DNA from 3 places in the Bartonella sp. bp_1 genome. Region 3 is predicted to be linked to each of the others. Evidence: riboswitches for the same ligand, from Rfam matches in the RefSeq annotation. Region 3 holds a riboswitch; each other region holds the start of a gene.
What was found. A riboswitch is a leader RNA that binds a small molecule or an ion and turns the genes downstream of it on or off. The one in region 3 is predicted to bind cobalamin.
Positions count from the first base shown of each region.

Region 1: another riboswitch for cobalamin. It lies ahead of ACYZ97_RS06945 (energy-coupling factor ABC transporter permease); the one in region 3 lies ahead of cobU (bifunctional adenosylcobinamide kinase/adenosylcobinamide-phosphate guanylyltransferase).
Region 2: another riboswitch for cobalamin. It lies ahead of metE (5-methyltetrahydropteroyltriglutamate--homocysteine S-methyltransferase); the one in region 3 lies ahead of cobU (bifunctional adenosylcobinamide kinase/adenosylcobinamide-phosphate guanylyltransferase).

Region 1 covers NZ_CM147851.1:1,397,772-1,402,005, forward strand. Annotated here, with positions in the region: gene ACYZ97_RS06935 (ABC transporter ATP-binding protein/permease) at 1-567, opposite strand, end outside; gene ACYZ97_RS06940 (pyridoxal phosphate-dependent aminotransferase) at 909-2,111, shown strand; cobalamin riboswitch at 2,214-2,440, shown strand; gene ACYZ97_RS06945 (energy-coupling factor ABC transporter permease) at 2,481-3,164, shown strand; gene ACYZ97_RS06950 (hypothetical protein) at 3,195-3,581, shown strand; gene ACYZ97_RS06955 (copper chaperone PCu(A)C) at 3,634-4,155, shown strand.
Region 2 covers NZ_CM147851.1:1,813,989-1,818,222, forward strand. Annotated here, with positions in the region: gene metE (5-methyltetrahydropteroyltriglutamate--homocysteine S-methyltransferase) at 1-1,916, opposite strand, end outside; cobalamin riboswitch at 2,049-2,287, opposite strand; gene nrdH (glutaredoxin-like protein NrdH) at 2,487-2,711, shown strand; gene ACYZ97_RS09005 (flagellar hook-basal body complex protein) at 2,943-4,234, shown strand, end outside.
Region 3 covers NZ_CM147851.1:1,093,032-1,097,265, forward strand. Annotated here, with positions in the region: gene cobN (cobaltochelatase subunit CobN) at 1-1,127, opposite strand, end outside; gene cobW (cobalamin biosynthesis protein CobW) at 1,127-2,191, opposite strand; gene cobU (bifunctional adenosylcobinamide kinase/adenosylcobinamide-phosphate guanylyltransferase) at 2,192-2,704, opposite strand; cobalamin riboswitch at 2,734-2,950, opposite strand; gene ACYZ97_RS05395 (cobyric acid synthase) at 2,960-4,234, opposite strand, start outside.

The DNA.
Region 1 (4,234 bases), 300 kb from region 3:
AAACATCATCAATGTTACTGACGCTTGCAAAAGATTGATCCCCAAATCAGCCGTCGCTTCTGCCAAATGGCGGGCGTCTTCATGCAACCGCTGATCCGGATTGACACCGACTTCACCGGCCATGGAAAGCCGAAATGCCCGACGCGGTTGCATCCACTGGCTGATGAGATCATCTGTCAGCCCTTCACGTAGCTTGAGTTTAAGATATTGGTTGAGAAATGTCTGCGTCACATTGAATACCAGCAGCACACTGGCAATCGCAAAGAAAACCCCCAATTGAAAAATAAAGCCGTTGAAGTCACGACGGCTTAGCGCATTGAAAAAATCTTCTGTCCACGTAACAATCTGCAACTGTCCACGACCGATCAATATGATCAGTACAAAAATACCGAAAGCGGTAATCAACAGCGCATTACGCGTATGCGATTGCCAAAAAGCAATAAACATCAAACGCGCCTGATGTAAAAAACCTGTATTGGCGACTTCGCCTTCCCGCAACAGACCGGGTGTCACAGCAGCATCATCATATCCCGCTTTGCCTGCCTGTCTTTTTTTCTTGTCCACCATACAGTTCTTCCTTATCAGGCCGTTCTCTTAACCGGCAATAACGGCAGGAATGCGAGAGTCGCATAAAGGCAGACATTGTAAATGTGCATGGAAATAAAAGCCTTCGATCATAAAATTATACTATGCTACCACTTTCTTAAAAAAAACATTCAAAGCAGAAAATAAAATTTTTTCCTATACAGTTTTTTGATCAATGTTTTCTTGCACTTTGCCTCATCTTGCGACATAGATTGCGACATCTGGTTTTCTGCCATTGAACGGTATTTTGCAATATTGGAATATACACAGCAATGTCATTTAACCAATCATGGTCCATTTGCCGATTTTGAGGAGACGAAATCATGGCTTTTATTGCTGATGCCCTTTCCCGCATCAAACCTTCTGCAACCATCGCTGTTTCACAAAAGGCCCGTGAGCTGCAGGCTAAAGGTCGTGACGTCATTGCATTGAGCGCTGGCGAGCCTGATTTTGACACACCTGACAATGTCAAACAGGCAGCTATTGCTGCCATCCATGCCGGTAAAACCAAATATACACCTGTTTCAGGTATTCCGGAATTGCGTGAAGCCATCGTCAAAAAATTCAAACGTGAAAACAATCTCGATTATAAGCCTGAACAGATTATTGTCGGCACAGGCGGCAAACAGATATTGTTCAATGCATTCATGGCAACCCTCAATCCCGGCGATGAAGTCATTATCCCGGCGCCTTATTGGGTAAGCTATCCAGAAATGGTCTCGTTGATGAACGGCACCCCTGTTTTTATCGAAACCAAAGAAGCGCATGATTACAAGTTACAGCCGGATGAGCTAGAGAGTGTCATTACCGATAAAACCAAATGGTTTATCTTCAACTCCCCTTCTAATCCATCTGGCGCAGCCTATACCCATGATGAACTTAAAAAGCTGACCGATGTTCTGCTTAAATATCCGCAGGTCCATATCCTGACCGATGATATGTATGAACACCTGACCTACGGCGATTTCAAATTTGTCACCCCCGTCGAGGTAGAGCCTAAACTTTATGAACGTACATTGACCATGAACGGCGTGTCAAAAGCCTATGCCATGACCGGCTGGCGTATCGGCTATGCCGGTGGACCGCTACCTTTGATCAAGGCTATGGATACGATTCAAAGCCAGCAGACATCCGGTACATCTTCTATTTCACAATGGGCCGCTGTTGAGGCTCTCAACGGACCACAGGATTTTGTCAACAAAAACAAGGCGATTTTCCAAGCCCGCCGTGATTTGGTTGTCTCCATGCTCAATCAAGCCAATGGAATCAAATGCCCTGTGCCGGAAGGTGCCTTTTACGTCTATCCTTCCTGTGCAGGCCTCATCGGTAAAAAGACACCATCCGGCAAAGTAATCGAAACAGACGAGGATTTCGTGACTGAACTTCTTGAAACAGAGGCCGTTGCCGTTGTCCATGGCAGCGCTTTCGGTCTGGGGCCCGCATTCCGTATTTCCTATGCAACATCGGAAAAACTGCTTGAAGAAGCCTGTTCACGAATTCAGCGTTTCTGCGCAAGTCTGCGTTAATCGCATACGAATAGAACGTATTAAATAACAACGCGCACCATAAAAAAACCGCCCTTTAAGGGGCGGTTTTTTATTCATTGCATTGCGTTGATATCTGATCCGTTTTATGGATATTTTGACGGTTTTCCAAAAGACAGACGTCTGGCGGAATATAAAAGGGAAAACGGTAAGATTGACCAAACGAGGGATCAAAGCCGTGACTGCCCCCGCAACTGTATATGAACGGGCTTATACAATCGGGTGAAAGCTCGGCCACTATGTAAATGGGAAGGTTTGTATAAGCTGTTTCGGTCATGAGTCAGGAAACCTGCCGTCATTATTGTTACGAATCCGATTAAAAGGCACGGTGGGTGCCAAAGGAGATAAAATATGCATATTGAACCAGGCGTTGTCACAGGCGCAAAACTTGTTCTCAGTTACGCAACAGCAGCAACCGCTTTTTCCATTGCTGGCAAAATGGCATGGGATACGATCAGAAAAGATGGCGGTGTTCTATCACTGGCTGCACGTAGCCTGATCACAACCGCACTTGTTTTTTGTTTTTTCGAAGTTTTACCCCATCATGCGGTTGGTGTATCCGAAGTCCATCTGATATTGGGCTCGACCCTGTTTCTGATCTTCGGCGCTGGGCCAGCAGCAATTGGTCTGGCATTGGGACTACTTGTCCAAGGTCTTTTTTTCGCCCCCTTTGACCTGCCTCAATATGGCATGAATGTTACAACTCTGCTGGTGCCGCTCTATGGCATGAGTCTGTTAGCCAAGCGTCTCATCCCCAATAAAGTCGCGTATAAGGATGTCAAATATTCACAGGCGCTAGCACTCTCAACCAGCTATCAGGCCGGCATTGTCGCATGGGTCGCATTCTGGGCCTTTTACGGCGAAGGTCTAAGCGTTGGCACTTTGGCCAATGTATCGACTTTCGGCATTGCTTATATGAGTGTCATTCTGGTTGAGCCATTGGTTGATCTTGGCGTCCTTGCCATAGCTAAAGCTTTTGACAAGATTGAAAACAGCGGCCTTGTGCAACAACGCCTCTATCAATCTGCCAGCTAAGAAAAAATCCTTAAGGAACGCAATACGATAATGCGTGACGCAACCGCCAAAGCTCATTCTAAAAAAAAGATGTTCAGACTTTTTCTGGCCTTTGCCCTTTTTGTACAGTCCATGGGTATGGCCATGGCTGGGCCGGCGGATGCGTCACCCCTAACCCAATATGATGCCTTTGGCAGTATTATTTGCGGTACACAAAACCACAGCCATAATGCATCCAATCATCCTATCGCGACCTGTTGCGGGACGGGATGCATCCTCAATGGCATCACAACACAAGACTTCGGCCAGCATGACGCTATTTTAAACCTGAATATGCGTGATGGTGAAAGACTTGCCCTGTCACATCCTCAAGACGAGAAACATGTTCTTTACCGAGGCCCCTTCCGCGCCCGGCCCCCTCCTCTCCAAAGATTTTAACAACATCCTTTTCCAATCATAAACAGATTTTAAAAATTCTCAGGAGATATCCATGTTTCATTCTTTTTTCCAACGTCTCAATAGACGTGCTTTTGCTCTGCTTCTTATGACAGCTCTGCTTGGCTTGACAAATTTTGCCCATGCCCATGAATATAAAGCCGGATCACTCGAAATAGATCATCCATGGTCACGTGCCACCCCCAATGGAGCCAAGGTTGCCGGCGGATACCTTAAAATTATCAATCATGGCAATGAAGCCGACCGTTTGGTTTCTGTTTCATCCGAGCTTTCAGGAAAGGCCGAAATTCATACCATGTCAGTTGAAAATGGTGTCATGAAAATGCGCCATCTGATGGATGGCGTTGAAATTCCTGCCGGCAAAACCATAGAATTCAAGCCCGGTGCCTATCATATCATGTTCATGAATATCACAGCACCGGTTAAGGCCGAGACAAAGTTCAAAGGCAAGCTGGTCTTTGAAAAAGCCGGTACAGTAGATGTTGAGTTTGCTGTTGAAGCTATGGGAGCACAAACACCTGAACATAATCAGCATCAGGATAAGCACCAACATTAGTTTAATTTTTGCAAATTAAAAATTTTACGCTATATTAGATATCAGATTGATCAAATGTAACGGGTTCCAGAAGAAATTC
Region 2 (4,234 bases), 720 kb from region 3:
CAATCCAGATAATACGCCTTGTCTTTATCTCTCAGCGGCAATCCTTCACGCAATGCCGCCTCATCAATCTGGATAATTTGTGCACCGGCTTTTTCTAAATCTTTCACCTCTTCACGAATCGCCAATGCAATTTGACGGCATGTATCCGCGCGCGGCTGATCATCACGTACAAATGACCAATTCAAAATAGTCACAGGCCCGGTCAACATGCCTTTCACCGGTTTTTGCGTAAATGATTGGGCAATCTGCCACCATTGAACAGTCATGGCTTGCGGACGGCTGACATCCCCATAAATAATGGGCGGACGCACATAACGGGATCCATAGCTCTGCACCCAGCCATGCTGAGTAAACGCGAAGCCTGACAGCTGCTCACCAAAATACTGTACCATATCATTGCGCTCAAATTCACCATGTACCAATACATCCAGCCCTGCCTCTTCCTGCCATGCAATGGCATCGCGCGTCCGTTCACGTAAAAAGTCATTATAAACCCGTTTATTGATCTCGCCTTTGGAAAATTGCGAGCGTACTTTTCGCACATCGCTTGACTGCGGAAACGATCCGATTGTCGTTGTAGGAAACAATGGCAAACCGAGAATATCACATTGCTTTTTATATCGTTGCCCATAGGGTGAAGAACGATTGACGGAATGCTTCTTTTGATAATGTTTTTGCAAATCCGGTTGATGGATGCGTAATGATGAATACCGATTGGAAACAGCTTCCGCATTATCTTCAAGTTGTTGACGCACATCATTGGGTTGCCCTCCCAATGCTTTGGCCAGAACAGACAGCTCTTCCAATTTTTGTGTTCCAAAAGCAAGCCATGATTTTAACTCGTCATCCAGTTTAGTCTCAAGAGCCAAATCAATCGGCACATGCAACAACGAACAGGAGGGGGCCAATTCTACACGCTCTACACCCAACCGCTTGACAATCGGCGACAGTCTCTCAATCCACTTTCGCAAATCGGTACGCCATATATTGCGTCCATCGATGACACCCAAGGAAAGAATCTGGGTATCACGCAATCCCCCAACGATATTATCCAGCTGATCATCACCACGTACAAGATCAATATGTAAGCCACCAACCGGCAATGACAAAGCTGTCTGGATATTATCGCCCAGATCGCCAAAATAACTTGCCAGCATAATTTGGGGGCATTTTTCTTGAGTAAGAAGCCGATAAGCATAATCAAATGCACCGCGTTGATTGGCATCCAAATCTGTCACCAGAACCGGTTCGTCAATCTGCACCCATTCACAACCAACCGATTTGAGTTGCTGCAACAATTGCAGATAAATCGGCAGGAGATGTGGTAACAGGCTAAGCGGATCAATATCCGCCTCGCGACATTTTGACAGCATTAAGAATGTAATCGGCCCAAGAATGACTGGACGGGTTATAATCCCTTCGCTTCTGGCTTCCAAAAACTCTTCTACCGGTTTTATGGACTTTAGGGAAAATGGCTGGCGCGGTCGTAGCTCCGGCACCAGATAATGATAGTTGGTATCAAACCATTTGGTCATTTCCAATGCCTTGCGGCCTTTTGTATATTCACCTTGATGACAACTGCAATCACCACTTTCTTCATGTCCACGGGCCAAAGAAAAATAATGCTCAAGAAAACTTTTCGGCGTTGCAAGCTCTGCCTTTTCATTCATAACGCCAACCATGATGGCCGTATCCAACACATGGTCATAGAGCGAAAAATCATTGGACGGGATGATCGTAATTCCCTGCCGCTTTTGTAAAAGCCAATGTCTTTTCCGAAGCACGGAGGCTATTTTTAAAAGTTCGGATTCACTTATTTCATGGCGCCAAAATGATTCAAGTGCCTGTTTCAATTCTCGTTTTGCACCAATCCGCGGAAAGCCGAGCGATGCGGTTTTTATTGTTTTTCCAGTCATAATAAACCCCTATAAAAGGGGGCAAAGGGTAAGCGGACACCATTTGGAATATATACAATATTCCATCCGGCAACCTCCGGGACACCCCGCCCGTAGATAATGGAACACGCCTGCCTCCTCATAAAGACAGAACATGCTTTTCATGCCGCGGCAGGTCTCCTGGCTTGCAGGTCAACGCCTTCATCCGTCTTCCCGAATTTTCATTCAGTGACATCAATGGATATCGGCTCACCACATACAGTTGCGGGGGCAGCTCCGGCTTTTAGCATTCTGCGATAAGATCAGCATCAACCAATCCATTAGAAATGCCATACCGGATTCCCTCTTAGCTATGTCGGTTAAAACAAAGAACCACGACAAAAAATGATTTGGCATAGCCTTTTCACAAAGTCAATAATCATATAAAGATTTGCTTATATGTTTATGTATTGATATAAAATCAGATCGCAATATTGATCTTGTTCTGCTCCCAAAAAACTTCATATTGACGATTTGTAAACTTTTTATATCTATATATTGTGTCATATCCTTCAAAAACCGTCTATGAGACACAAGAGCAGGAGCATCGACATGACCATTACCATTTATTCCAAACCATCATGTGTTCAATGCAACGCCACTTATCGTGCACTGGCCAATATGGGTATTGATTATGAAGTGGTTGATATTACAGAGGATAAAAAGGCTTTTTCCTATGTCCAGCAATTAGGCTATCGGCAGGTACCGGTTGTCGTTGCCGGAGAAAATCACTGGTCAGGTTTCCGTCCCGATATGCTGAACGGACTACCGCACTAGACTCTAAACTTCAAAGGAAGCTACTTGCTATCCTCAATCAGGACAAAGAGGGGATTACCTTTTTAATCGTCTTTAACGTTGCATCATGCCCCATTTGTGTAATGTAAAAAAAATATGCCGCTTTGCTATTTGCATCATACTGAAGATACTGCCTGAGCTTGAATATCCAGCTTCACGCAAGCTTATCCGTATAAAAGATAGGCTGTAAAAGTGTAAAACGGGGAAAGCGGCATGAGCGTCTATGGCATGATGCGAACCGGTGTATCGGGCATGAACGGACAGGCAAACCGCCTTTCCAGTATTGCCGATAACGTCGCCAATTCTGCCACCACGGGTTACAAACGTTCCGACGTCCAGTTTTCAACCCTTGTTATTCCAAACAATTATCGCAGCTATCAATCAGGCGGCATCAATAGCCATGCCCGCCATATGATTTCCCAACAAGGAACCGCTCGTCCTACCCATGAATTGGGCGATGCCATGATCAACGGCTCAGGGTTCTTTCAGGTCGAAGATTCAGGTGGCCGAAAATTTCTGACACGTGCCGGTTCATTCCGTCCAGATAAAGACGGTTATCTGCAAAATGCCCAAGGCTATTATCTTCTGGATGAAAAAGGCCAAAAATTAAAAATAGATTCCAATGAAAAGCTTGAGAGTGAAGTCACGACAAAAATCGATATGTCGATGAATCTCAAGGCGACAGACACGGCACATCCACTTAACCCCCGCCCCAGCAGCAAGGTGAATGTTTCCGGTAACATCAATAAAGATACACCGATCATGCCAACTCTCGGCATCAATCCTTCAATACAACTCGACAAGACAGCATCAACGATTACACTACCATTCGATCCTGATAATGCGGCAACATACAATGAGAAATCATCTGTTACGGTCAAGGACGGACAGGGACGCGATGTCATACTTGATGTCTATTTGAGCAAAACCGCTCCAGACAGCTGGACCATGAATATCCAGAAGCTTATGCCTGACGGAAGCCATCAGCAGGTTTTACAAAATGAACCCCTGAATTTTGATACAGCCGGCAACCTTATCGGTGCACCGGCCAACTTGTCGCTCAATATACCAAATGAAGATGGCAATACCTTTACACTCGACTTCAACCTTGGCGCGAATGTAACGCAAAGCGGTTCATCAAGCTCCGTCAAATTGACATCAGATCGCCGCTTTGATCCAGATAATCGTGCAACCTATCATGAAAAAACGACCCAGACCGTATATGATAAAAACGGGAATGCCATCAATATAGATACCTACTTCACCAAAAAAGATGACAACACTTGGGAAGTCAATGTCTACGGTCAGGATATTTCAACCAATCCCCCCGGCTACATTCGTCTTTCCGGTAGCCAGATAGTCCATTTTAATGAATCCGGTGGTATGATCGATTCCAATTCCGGTATGGTGCTGACAATCCCCGATGCAACAGGCAATGATTTTACAGTGCAAATGTCATGGGGTGGTCTCCTCACTCAAAAAGAGCTAGCAAGCGACCTCTCCAG
Region 3 (4,234 bases):
CGCGGCTTTTTTTTCAATCTTACCCAATTAGCGGCAAGGGCAGCCACATAATCAATGCGATCCACCAAAGGCTGATAGAATACAATATTGCATTGCGTTTCTTCATCGTAATGATCGGCAATCTTGAACGAGACAGCACGAGTCATAACCCGACCATCAATCTCGGGCAAGGCGACATTCATTGCAAGATCACGAGCTGAAAGTCCTTGCGTGGATTGACTCCAGCTCGCTTCATCCTGTCCCGAAAAAATAACCTGCAAGACCATCGCATCCTTATATTCAAGAATGGTCGCCTCGCGATCATCAAGCCCCGTAGAAACGGCAAAACCCGTGGCATTCAGCACAATATCCGGCGGGCAATGGTTGAAAATTTCTGAAACAACCTTGCAAGATAGCGGATCCTTCAAACTGGAAACAAAAATTGGCAGCGCCTGCATACCTTGACAATCCAAAGCTTCAATCAAAGCCTGTACCGGCTTCAATTGACCACTTTGTACCAATGCCCGATAAAAACATATCGCAACAACCGGCCTGCCATCAGCCTTAAAACGTGCCAGCAGATCATCAGAACGATTACTACCTTCCGGCCACCACAATCCTGCTTTCATTAAAGGCCGCGCAGACAAAGGCTTTTCATCCCGCCCGATCAGAAAAGCCATATAATTTAAAAACTGTTGGGCATTTTCAGCCCCACCTTCTAACAAATACTGCCACAACGCATAGCTATGTTCACGCGGCACTGTCGAAAAACGTTCAAGATTTTCATCCCATTTATCATCACCAGGGATCACAACCAGTGCAATATTATGTTCCAGTGCAGTACTATGAAACATCTGAAGGCCATAAGGCCAATAGGCTTCTCCGCCAATTACCCGTACAACAATAATTTTGGCATATTGCACGGTACGGTCAATATAAGTATCGACCGACATAGGATGCGATAATTGCATCAAATTAGCCAAACGCAATTGAGGTAGACCCTGTCCAAGCACTGCCTTAGCCGCACTCAAACAGGCAATTTCTGTGTCCGCTGCAGACAAAAAAAGCATATCTGCCGGAGACTGCCCAAGATCAATAGCTTCCTCAGCATCACTTAAGGTGCCTTTTTGTGCCAGCAATAAATGCATTAGAAAAAACTGGCCATTTCTTGTTTTATTTTTTCCTGATCCATCTCGTTCAAACCAATCACGACAAGACGGCTCTGACGTTTTTCCTGCGCCGACCAAGGCCGATCAAAATAACTATCAATGCGTGAACCGACAGCCTGAACAACCAGCCGCATCGGCTTGCCGTCCACATCAACAAAACCTTTAAGTCGTAGAACATCATGCCGAGCAATCACATCCTCGAGCCGGGCAAGAAATGCTTTCTGATCAACAATCTTATGTCCCTCGACAACAAAACTTATAAAATCGTCATGGCTATGCGGCACCCCGTCTTCATGGTGCAATTCATGATGGGATTTTCGGTTGCCGATATCCATTTCCGTGCCAATCCCAAGCCCCAGCAAAAGATCAGCGCCGAGATTACCGAAGCTCGCCTCGAGCATGCGGACAGGCCGGGTTGAACGACTGGATACTTCTTTTCTAACAATATCCATCGCCTTTCCATCAAGCTGATCGACCTTGTTCAAAACAATGAGATCAGCAGCATGAATCTGGTCTTCAAAAAGCTCTTCCAAGGGACTTTCATGATCCAACGATTCATCGCTACTACGCTGATGATCAATCCTGTCATGATCATCAGCAAAACGCCCTTGTGCCACAGCAGGTGCATCAATAACGGTAACAACACCATCAACTGTTACCTGCGTCTTGATTTCCGGCCAATTAAAGGCAGCCACCAAAGGCTGGGGAAGCGCCAATCCCGATGTTTCAATAACAATATGATCTGGCCGGTCAGCGCGTGCCAGAAGTTTGCCCATTGTCGGAATAAAATCTTCTGCCACTGTACAACAGATACAGCCATTATTAAGCTCGATTACATCCTCGTCACGACAGTTTTCAATGCCGCATCCCTTTAAAAGTCCGCCATCAACCCCCATATCGCCAAACTCGTTGATGATGAGGGCAATCCGTTTGCCTTGTGCATTCTCTAACAAAGAACGGATCATTGTCGTCTTACCCGAACCCAGAAACCCCGTAATAACAGTCACGGGTATTTTGGATGATAAAAATTCCTGACCCATCATCTATCCTTTCAATTTGAGCGGCAGACCGGCAGCGATGAAATAAACTTCATCCATTTCTTTTGCCATTTCTTGATTGAGCAAACCGGCAAGATCACGAAAACGGCGCCCCAATTCACTTTCGGGCACCAGACCAAGCCCCACCTCGTTGGCTACAAAAACTACAAGCCCCTGCATTTTTTTCAGCGATTCAATAAAGCGGTCAAATGTCTTTTCAACTTTTGCGTTATAATAAAGCAGATTACTCAGCCAAAGCGTCATACAATCAACCAAAATGGCAGAGTTCTCATCCGTTTCTTCAAGCAGTTTTTCAGCTAGCTCAAGCGGCGCATGAAGATTGTGCCATTCAGGCCCGCGCCGCGCCCGATGCCGAATGATCCGCGTTGCCATTTCTTCATCAATAATTTCAGCCGTAGCAAGATAAACGGGTTTCAAACCGCTTTTTAAAATGATATCTTCGGCAAATTGCGATTTGCCTGAACGTGCCCCGCCGAGCACCAATATAAGTTTTGCCAAAACAACCTCCGTGTCGGCACCGAAAAATCCGGCAAATCAACCAATCGGCAGGTCTCCTGGCTCGCGCTTTGACAAAATCTGCCGCCTTCCCGATTTCTCAGTGGCTGCTATAAAGCCTTGGCATCTTCTAACGCTCTACAGTCGCGGGGTCGGCTGTGATATAGCAATGAAGCTTTCACATTCCCTTTTCACTCTTTTGTTCATATTTTGAATAATCACAAAAAAGACCGATAATTGACGTTAGCGTGCCCCTCATCAACGCGCAAGAGCAAAAAGCGCATCAATATCGATTGCTTGCGCCAATGCGTTGGCAATGTCATCCAATGCCTGATCAATAATATCATGTTGATTGCAACCGGACGAAAAACCACCAAGCCTTTTAAGAAACTTCTGACGAAAAGTACCATTATTAAACAGTCCATGCAGATAAGTTCCCCATACTCTGCCATCTGAAGAAGCCGCGCCTTCCTTACGTCCATCAATTTCAAGAAAAGCATTATCACAATCAGGGCCGGCGCTTTCTCCCAAATGGATTTCATATCCCTGCAAATCAGTATGATCGCGATAGGAATGAGCCATTATATTGCGCGTAATCTTTTCAGGTTTTAAAGCTGTCACGATATCAAGCAGCCCCAAACCATTAATCCGGCGCGTGCGCCCTTCTATTCCGTCCGGATCATCAATAATACGGCCAAGCATCTGAAACCCACCACATATCCCGATGATTTCTGCACCGTTTTCATAACAACGGCGAATATCATCAGTCCATGACTGATTCTGAACCGTCTCCATATCTGCAATGGTTGCCTTGCTACCTGGAATAATCACGGCATGGCAATCATAAGCGATCGGTTCACCCACACGGACAAAAACAAGATCAACATCTTTTTCCTGAATCAGAGGATCAAAATCATCAAAATTGGCAATATGCGGCAAAACAGGAACAGCAATTTTAATCCGCCCGGTTGAAGCTCCTCGAACCTTAAAAAGGCCGACAGAATCTTCTGCCGGCAATCGGCTCATAGCCTCAATCCACGGGACAACCCCATAGCTCGGCCAGCCTGTATATTTTTCAATCTCTTTAAGTCCATCATCAAACAATGAAGGGTCACCACGAAATTTATTGATGAGATAACCGGCAATACGCTCCCGGTCGCACGAGTCCAAAATGGTATGTGTGCCGACAAGCGAAGCAATAACACCACCACGATCAATATCCCCTATAAGCACCACAGGAATATCGGCCTTTTCTGCAAATCCCATATTGGCGACATCATTTTTGCGTAGATTGGTTTCAGCAGGTGACCCCGCACCTTCAACCAAAACAATATCGGCTTTACTTTTTACTCTTTCAAATGATTTCATCACATAAGGCAGCAGCTTGCCTTTCATATCTTGGTATTCATATCCCTTGGCATTACCATAGACTTTGCCTTGAACAATGACTTGTGCACCATTTTCACTTTGTGGCTTCAACAAAACTGGATTCATATCAACGCAAGGCTCTACACCACAGGCAAAAGCCTGCAG